2 regions of the Bradyrhizobium sp. USDA 4341 genome follow, and region 1 is predicted to be linked to the other one. Evidence: predicted binding sites of a transcription regulator. Region 1 holds the regulator's gene; the other holds the start of a gene.
What was found. Region 1 encodes PhoB, which activates phosphate uptake and scavenging genes when phosphate is short. Its sites were predicted from a motif close to TGTCATNNANCTGTCAT; they were not measured.

Region 1 (4,454 bases):
TCTTCAACCGGATGTATGATCTCTATCCGGGCCAGCGCGCGGTCGGCCAGCTGATGCTGGACCAGACCAACATTCTCGATCCCAAGCTCGACCTCAATCTGCTCCGCGCGCGGGTCGGCATGGTGTTCCAGAAGCCGACGCCGTTCCCGATGACGATCTACGAGAACATCGCCTTCGGCATCCGCCTCTACGAGAAGATCTCGAAGTCCGAGATGGACGACCGGGTCGAGAAGGCGCTGCGCGGCGGCGCGCTGTGGAACGAGGTCAAGGATAAGCTGAACGCCTCCGGCCTGTCGCTCTCCGGCGGCCAGCAGCAGCGCCTGTGCATCGCGCGCACCGTGGCGGTGCGGCCCGAGGTGATCCTGTTCGACGAGCCGTGCTCGGCGCTCGATCCGATCTCGACCGCCAAGGTCGAGGAGCTGATCCAGGAACTCTCCGAGGACTATACGATCGCGATCGTCACCCACAACATGCAGCAGGCGGCGCGCGTCTCCGACAAGACCGCCTTCATGTATCTCGGTGAGCTGATCGAGTTCGACGACACCAACAAGATATTCACCTCGCCGAGCGATCGACGCACCCAGGACTACATCACCGGCCGGTTCGGCTAGCGCATGATCCGCAAAAGTGGGCACCGGTTTTTCGATCGGATCGTGCGAAACTGAGGACACCAAATCATGATCCCCGGGATCATGAGGGAGACAAGCGATGGCTTCTGAACATACCGCCAAGGCATTCGACAGCGACCTGCAGGAGTTGACCCGCCTGGTCGCCGAGATGGGCGGCCTCGTCGAGCGGATGATCACCGAGTCGGTCGACGCGCTGATCCGTCGCGACGTCGCGCTCGGCAAGCGCGTGGTCGCCGCCGACATCGAGATCGACAATCTGCAGCGCGTCATCGAAGAGCGCGCGGTGCTGACGATCGCCCGCCGCCAGCCGATGGCGATTGACCTGCGCGAAATCGTCAGCGCGATGCGCGTGGCCACCGACCTCGAGCGGATCGGCGACCTCGCCAAGAACATGGGCAAGCGCGTCGCGGCGCTGGAAAGCGATTTCCAGCCGCTAAAGCTGATCCGCGGCCTTGAGCACATGACCGACCTCGTGCTGTCGCAGGTCAAGTCGGTGCTCGACGCCTATGCCGCGCACGATCTGCCGGCGGCGATGAACGTCTGGAAGGGCGACGAGGAGGTCGATGCGATCTGCACCTCGCTGTTCCGCGAGCTGCTGACCTACATGATGGAGGATCCGCGCAACATCTCGTTCTGCATCCATCTGATGTTCTGCGCCAAGAACATCGAGCGGATCGGCGATCATGCCACCAATATCGCCGAGACCGTGTTCTATATGATCGAGGGCCAGCAGATCACCGACAAGCGCCCGAAGGGCGACATGACCAACTTTGCCACCACGGTGCCGGGTACCTAGGACATGATCCGCAGGCGCGGAGCCGGATTGTCTTCACGACAAGTCGCTTCCGCGGGGATTATGCTCAGGAAAGTAAGCGTTTCGGTTTGCGTCTGGGCAACGGATCATCACAGAGAGAGAACTTAAACCGATGAGCGCACGCATTCTGGTAGTCGAAGACGAGGAAGCGCTGACGACACTGTTGCGCTACAACCTCGATGCGGAAGGCTACGATGTCGAAACGGTCGGGCGCGGCGACGATGCCGACACCCGCCTGAAGGAGCGCGTTCCCGACCTCGTGGTACTGGACTGGATGCTGCCGGGCCTGTCCGGCATCGAGCTGTGCCGGCGCCTGCGGGCGCGGCCCGAGACCAAGCAGCTTCCGATCATCATGCTGACCGCGCGCGGCGAGGAGAGCGAGCGCGTGCGCGGGCTTGCCACCGGCGCCGACGACTACATCGTCAAGCCGTTCTCGGTGCCCGAATTGCTGGCACGGGTGAAGGGCCTGCTGCGCCGCGCGAGCCCGGAGCGGCTTGCGACCGTGCTGACCTATGGCGACATCGAGCTCGACCGCGAGAAGCGCCGCGTGGCGCGCTCGGGACGTCCGATCGATCTCGGTCCGACCGAGTATCGGCTGCTCGAATTCTTCCTCGAGCATCCCGGCCGCGTGTTCAGCCGCGAGCAACTGCTCGACAGCGTCTGGGGCCGCGACATCTATATCGATGAGCGGACCGTCGACGTGCATATCGGCCGCCTGCGCAAGCTGCTCAATCCGGGCCGCGAGCAGGATCCGATCCGCACCGTGCGCGGCGCCGGCTATGCGCTCGACGACCGCTTCGCGAAGGCCGAGCCACAGCCGTAAGGCCGTGCAGTAGTCATAGGCCGCAACACGCCGTCGTCCCGGCCTAGTGCGCAATTGCGCACGGGAGCCGGGACCCATACGCCGCGGCCGTCGCAATGGGCAAGCGGCCAGACGACTTTCTAACAACACCCATTCGTGGTTATGGGTCCCGGGTTTCGCCGGGACGACGCCGGTTTGTAGTGCGTTCTCCGCTTCAAGCACCGCCCCGGATTTCGCTTCGCTCCATCCGGGCTACGATCACACAAAAAAATCCCCGCTTTCGCGGGGATTTGTTTTTGCAGTCCAGGCTGGTTTCCCGAGTGCTACTTGATCTGTGGCTTCGCCGACGGCCGGCGGCGATCGTTGGCGGGCTGGTAGGCGACGCGTGAGTGATGCGCGCAATAGGGCAGGCCGGCGAGCGCCTTGCCGCCGCAGAAGAAGAATTCCGGGCTCGAGGGATCTCCGACCGGCCAGTGGCAGGTGGCCTCGTTGAGTTCGAGCAGCGACAGCCGCTGGCTCATCGGCACCACGTTGTCGAAGGAGATCGGATCGGGCTCCATCTCGACCTCGAAGGCGTGCGCAAGCGCGGTGTTGCCGCGCGAGACCGGGCGCGCCACCCGCATCATGTGCTGGGCTGGGCGGGCCTTGCGCTGCCGCGGCGCGGCCGTTGAGGGGGCCTTGGCGCGGCCGGAGAGGCCGAGCCGATGCACTTTGCCGATCACGGCGTTTCGCGTCACATTGCCAAGTTCCGCCGCGATCTGGCTGGCCGAGAGGCCGGATTCCCAGAGCTTCTTCAGCTGCTCGACGCGATCGTCGGACCAGGTCAATACAGTCATCGCATTCTTCCTTTCGCATGGCGCCGGCCAGTCATCGGAGCGGCGCTGCGAGCCAATCTGGACAAATATCCCTGCGGCCAGAATCCCTTAGCCCTCGCCGGGCACGGTGTTGCGCCCGAACGTTTACACGAGACACGAAGGCTACTTAGAGGGTCCAGTACTGCCGCACGAGATGTCGTACCCGACAGGCCAAACGCTACAATATGGCGTGACTCTGGCGCAAGAGTCCGCGGCCGTGCGTCCACATGTTCCCACAAAGTTAAGCATTGCTATGAGGCTTTTCCACCGCACGGGAATGCTCCGGATTGCGCCGGTTTCGCATTGCAGGAAGGCCGGCAAAGGCCGGCTCCTGGCGATTGACACTTACCGGCCGCCGCATAGAATGACCCGCACGTGCCGCCCGCAAAGGCGGCCGTTTTGTTTTCCGAAGCTGGCGGTTGCTGCGTAGGCGTCAAGGCGCGCGGCGATTGACGGCTTCAAACCGGCAGTGAACGCCATGACCAACGCCTCGTCGCATCTGCTCCCCGTCTTCGCCCGGGTCGATCTCGGCTTCGAGCGCGGCGAGGGCGCCTGGCTGATCGCAACCAATGGCGACCGCTATCTCGATTTCACCTCGGGCGTCGCGGTGAACGCGCTCGGGCATGCGCACCCGCATCTGGTCAAGGCGCTGCAGGAGCAGGCGACCAAGCTCTGGCACATGTCGAACCTGTTCAAGAGCCCGGACGGCGAGGTGCTTGCCGCGCGGCTGTGCGAGCAGAGCTTTGCCGACTTCGTGTTCTTCTGCAATTCCGGCGCGGAAGCGATGGAGGGCGTGATCAAGCTGGTCCGCCACCACCACTTCTCCAAGGGCCATCCCGAACGCTACCGGATCATCACCTTCGAAGGCGCCTTCCATGGCCGCACGCTGGGCACGCTGGCTGCGACCGGCTCGGCGAAATACCTCGAGGGCTTCGGCCCGCCGATGGACGGCTTCGACCAGGTGCCGCACGGCGACATCGAGGCGGTGAAGAAGGCGATCGGCCCGCACACCGCCGGCATCCTGATCGAGCCGGTGCAGGGCGAGGGCGGCGTGCGTTCGGCGCCGCAGGCGTTCTTCAAGGCGCTGCGCGCGCTGTGTGACGAGCATGGCCTGCTGCTCGCCTTCGACGAGGTGCAGACCGGCATGGGCCGCACCGGCGAGCTGTTCGCCTACAGGCGCACCGGCGTCACGCCGGACGTGATGTCGCTGGCGAAAGCGCTCGGCGGCGGATTCCCGATCGGCGCGGTGCTGGCGACCGCGCAGGCTGCGGCCGGCATGGCGCCGGGCTCGCACGGCTCGACCTTCGGCGGCAATCCGCTCGCGGTCGCCGCCGCCAATGCCGTGCTCGACGTCA
Region 2 (4,454 bases), 3.3 Mb from region 1:
GGGAAGACTCTCGAGATAGGCGTAGGGCGAGTTGATGATCAGGTCGGACTTCACGATGATGCGGAAGTCTTCCTTCTTCAGCGGCGTGCCGTCGCTCGACTTCACCATGTTCTTGGCGAGCATGCGGGTCAGGTTGGAATCGTCGTCGGCATTCCACCAGTTGGCGGCGACGTCGACGGTGCCCTGCGCCAGCGCCAGCACGGCGTTCTCGTGGCTGCCGGTGAAGACGACCTTGGAGAAATAGGTCTCCGGATCGATCCCCATCTGGTTCAGCTTGAAGCGCGGCATGTTGTTGCCGGAGGTCGAGTTGGGATCGACCAGGCCGATATTCTTGCCCTTGAGGTCTTCGACCTTCTGGTACGGGCTCTTGGCGAGCACGTAGAACACCGAATAATAGCCCTTCGAACCGTCGGCATTGACGTCGATCACGAACGCGTCGGTCTTGACGCCGGTGAGGCGGGCGCGGGCGAACGACGCCGGGCCGTAGTAGCCGATGTGGATGTTACCGGCGCGCTGGCCCTCGATGACGGCAGCGTAGTCGTTGGCGACGCGCAGGGTCACCTTGATGCCGAGTTCCTTGGACAGATACTCGGTGAGCGGACCGTAGCGCTCGGTGACGCCGGAGCCGTTTTCGGCGGGAATCACCGCGAAGGTGATCTCCGGATACTTGGCCTTCCAGTCCTCGGCCGAAGCCGATCCTGCGAATGCCAGCGCGGCGGCGCCGGCCAGAATGATGCGACGAGTGATCATATTACCCCTCTTTGGTAGTTACGCCTGTTGGCCGGGCGAAATGCCCGGTTGCCCTGTTTTTCGAAAATGCGCCGCTCAGGCCGCGGCTGCGGTGCCGAGCGCCGGAGCAGTTGCGCCATCGGGCACGGGCAGCGGTGCCGCGCCCATGACGTCATTGGCCTCGAGGTCGTAGAGCTCGCGGGCAATATGGTCGGTCAGCGCTGCGGGGGCGCCGTCGAACACCACGCGACCCGCCGCCATGCCGATCAGGCGATCGCAATAGGTTCGCGCCAGGTCGAGCGAGTGCAGGTTGCAGAGCACCGTGATGCCGAAATGCTTGTTGATGCGCAGCAGCGCGTCCATCACGATCTTGGTGTTGCGCGGATCGAGCGAAGCGATCGGCTCGTCGGCAAGAATGATGTCCGGCTCCTGCACCAGCGCGCGGGCAATCGCGACCCGCTGCTGCTGGCCGCCGGAGAGCTGGTCGGCGCGCTGCGCCGCCAATTGGGCGATGTCGAATTGCTCAAGCGCCGAGAGCGCGAGCGCCCGGTCCTGCTCCGGCCAGACCTGCGCCAGCGAACGCCAGGACGGAATCTGCGCCAGCCGGCCCATCAGCACGTTGGTCAGCACGTCGAGGCGGCCGACCAGATTGAATTGCTGGAAGATCATCGCCGAGCGCGCCCGCCACTGCCGCAGCGCCTTGCCGCGCAGCGCGGTCACATCAGTGCCTTCGAACAGGATGCGGCCGGAGGTCGGATCGGCGAGACGGTTGATCATCCGCAGCAATGTCGACTTGCCGGCACCGGAGCGGCCGATCACGCCGACAAAGCTCCCCGGCGCGATCGAAAAGGACGCATTGTCGACTGCGGCTTTTGTACCGAACCGGCACGTCAAACCTTCCACCACCAGCATGTAATGCTCCAACCGCGTCGCGTTGAGCCATCGCTATCCCCGGTGTTTAACAGTTATGTGACGTGACGTTGCAGTGCGGCGATCGTCCACACCCCTCCCTGCCGTTCGTTTGACGTCATCGTAACGTCATGATGTTGTCATCAAGCGTCCCGATGACGAGCCCGCATCTCCCCGGAAGCCAAAGATTTACAAGATTTGCGGAGGCCCTGATGGCCGGAAAAACACTCTCGGTTGTGCCGACGATCGACCCGACTGCGTCGGTGCGCGAGAGCAAGCTCGGCAAATATACCGAGGTCGGGGCGCGCACGACCCTGCTTGAAGTCAGCATGGATGACTATTCCTACGTCGTGAACGACAGCCAGATCACCTACACTTCGATCGGCAAGTTCTGCTCGATCGCGGCGATGACCCGCATCAATCCCGGCAACCACCCGATGCATCGCGCGACGCAGGCGCATTTCACCTACCGCGCCAGCGCCTATTTTCCCGGAGAGAGCGACGACACCGACTTCTTCAACTGGCGACGTGCGCATCACGTGCATATCGGCCATGACGTCTGGATCGGTCACGGTGCGATCCTGCTGCCGGGCCGGAACGTCGGAACCGGCGCCGTCGTCGCTGCCGGAGCGATCGTGACCAAGGATGTCCCCGCCTACACCATCGTTGCCGGTAATCCGGCGCGTCCGGTCAAGCGGCGCTTCTCCGAGACAACAGCGGATCGCCTCACAGCGCTCGCGTGGTGGGACTGGGATCACGAAACACTTCGTCGTGTCCTGCCCGACTTCCGCACGCTCGCTGTCGAGGAATTTCTCGACAAGTACGAGACCGAGGCCGTATCCCAATCATAGAATCAATAACGGAGCGCCGTATCGTGACGGACATTTTTATCGAAGGCGGACGCACGCTGGTTGACGGCGCCTTGGTCGAGACCTCGCTGCGGACCTCAGGCCGCGACATCGGCGCTCTCGACGCCGAACAGGGCCGCGCCGCGCTCCACATCAATGCCGGCGGCCTGCTGGTGCTGCCCGGCATCATCGACCTGCACGGCGATGCGTTCGAGCGGCAGATGATGCCGCGCCCCGGCGTCGACTTCCCGACCGACGTGGCGCTGATCGACAGCGACCGGCAGGCGATCGCCAACGGCATCACCACCGTCTTCCATGGCACGACCTGGTCGTGGGAGCCCGGCCTGCGCAGCGCGGAGAATGCGCGCAAGCTGCTCGATGCGATCGAGGCGCTGCGGCCGCAGCTCGCCGCCGATGCGCGCTTCCACCTGCGTCACGAGACCCACAATCTCGAAGCCGAAGCCGAGATCATTCAATGGCTCACCGAAGGCCGCATCGACCTGTTCGCCTTCAACGACCACAGCAACGTCAAGCCGAAGAAGCGCAACCAGCTGGCCGAACGCACCGGGCTCTCGCTCGAAGCCGTCAACGACATGCTCGATCGGATCGTGGCGCGCCGTCCCGAGGTACCGGCCTCGATCGCGCGACTGGCGGCCGCTGCGCGTGCGGCGAACATTCGGATGCTCTCGCACGACGACAACAGCCCGGCGATGCGCCAGGAGTTTCGCGCGCTCGGTGCCACGATCGCCGAATTCCCCGTCAATGAGGAGACCGCGCGCGATGCCGCCGCCGCGGGCGACTTCATCGTGTTCGGCGCGCCCAATGTGGTGCGCGGTGGCAGCCACACCGGCTGGACCAAGGCATCCGACATGATCGCACAGGGCCTCTGCTCGGTGCTGGCGTCGGACTACTATTATCCGGCGCAGCTGCTCGCCGCGTTCCGCCTCGCCGCCGATGGGATCCTGCCGCTTGCCAAGGCGTGGGATCTGATCTCGTCGGCGCCGGCACGCGCGGCAGGGCTTGCCGATCGCGGCGTGATCGCTGCGGGCCGCCGTGCCGACATCATCGTCGTCGACGACAAGGTGCCGCTGCGGCCGCGCATCGTCGCCGTGATATCAGCCGGACGGCTGGCGCATCTGGCGGACGCGAGCTGCCTCGTTCATTCGCTCGCATCACGCAAAACGGTTGCGGCAGCATAGTCAGGACCTATTCTGCCGCCATGGCCAACACTCCGCGCTACGCGATCTATTATGCGCCGTCACCCGACAGCGCACTGCACCGCTTCGGCTCGACGCTGCTCGGCTATGACGCCGTGTCAGGCGACGACCTGCCGTTTCCCGATGGCGTTGCGCCCGACTGGCGCGAGGTGACGGAGGATCCGCGCAAATACGGCTTTCACGCCACGCTGAAGGCACCCACTGCGCTTGCCGATGGCAGGAACGAGTCCGAGCTCCTCGATGCCTGCGCTGCCTTCGCCGGCCGCGCGCGGCGCATTCCGGTGATCGAACCTGTTGTCGATGCCATCAGCGGCTTCATCGCCGTGATCCCGGCGAGCCGCTCCGATGATCTGCAACAGCTCGCCGCCGATTGCGTCACCGAATTCGACACCTTCCGTGCGCCGCTGACGCCGGACGATCGCGCGCGGCGCAAGCCCGAGCGGCTCACGCAGCGGCAGCGCGACTATCTCGATCGCTGGGGCTATCCTTATGTCATGGAGGAATTCCGCTTCCACATGACGCTGACCGGACGGCTGAGCGACGAGCGGCGGGGCCCGATCGTGGCGCGGCTGCGCGAGCGGTTCGCGGCGATCGACCTTGCGACACTCGCGATCGACCACATCGCGCTGTTCAAGCAAGTGGATCCAGCTTCTCGCTTCCGCATCATCGGCAGCTGGCCGTTGCGGGCGTAACGGCAGCGCTACTCGTCCACCCGGGTCCGGGCGATGATCTCGGCGGCACCCTTCGCGAG

Region 2: a site for PhoB is predicted at 1,766-1,782, ahead of phnC (phosphonate ABC transporter ATP-binding protein). Genes of this name have one in related genera too.

The regions. Positions count from the first base shown of each region.
Region 1 is NZ_JBSSGO010000002.1:6,314,708-6,319,161, forward strand. Features, by position in the region: gene pstB (phosphate ABC transporter ATP-binding protein PstB) at 1-611, shown strand, start outside; gene phoU (phosphate signaling complex protein PhoU) at 709-1,425, shown strand; gene phoB (phosphate regulon transcriptional regulator PhoB) at 1,556-2,266, shown strand; gene ACVIGB_RS35955 (GcrA family cell cycle regulator) at 2,569-3,081, opposite strand; gene ACVIGB_RS35960 (aspartate aminotransferase family protein) at 3,578-4,454, shown strand, end outside.
Region 2 is NZ_JBSSGO010000002.1:3,043,817-3,048,270, forward strand. Features, by position in the region: gene phnD (phosphonate ABC transporter substrate-binding protein) at 1-750, opposite strand, end outside; gene phnC (phosphonate ABC transporter ATP-binding protein) at 826-1,641, opposite strand; gene ACVIGB_RS20455 (chloramphenicol acetyltransferase) at 1,851-2,489, shown strand; gene ACVIGB_RS20460 (alpha-D-ribose 1-methylphosphonate 5-triphosphate diphosphatase) at 2,513-3,685, shown strand; gene ACVIGB_RS20465 (DUF1045 domain-containing protein) at 3,706-4,395, shown strand; gene hemC (hydroxymethylbilane synthase) at 4,404-4,454, opposite strand, start outside.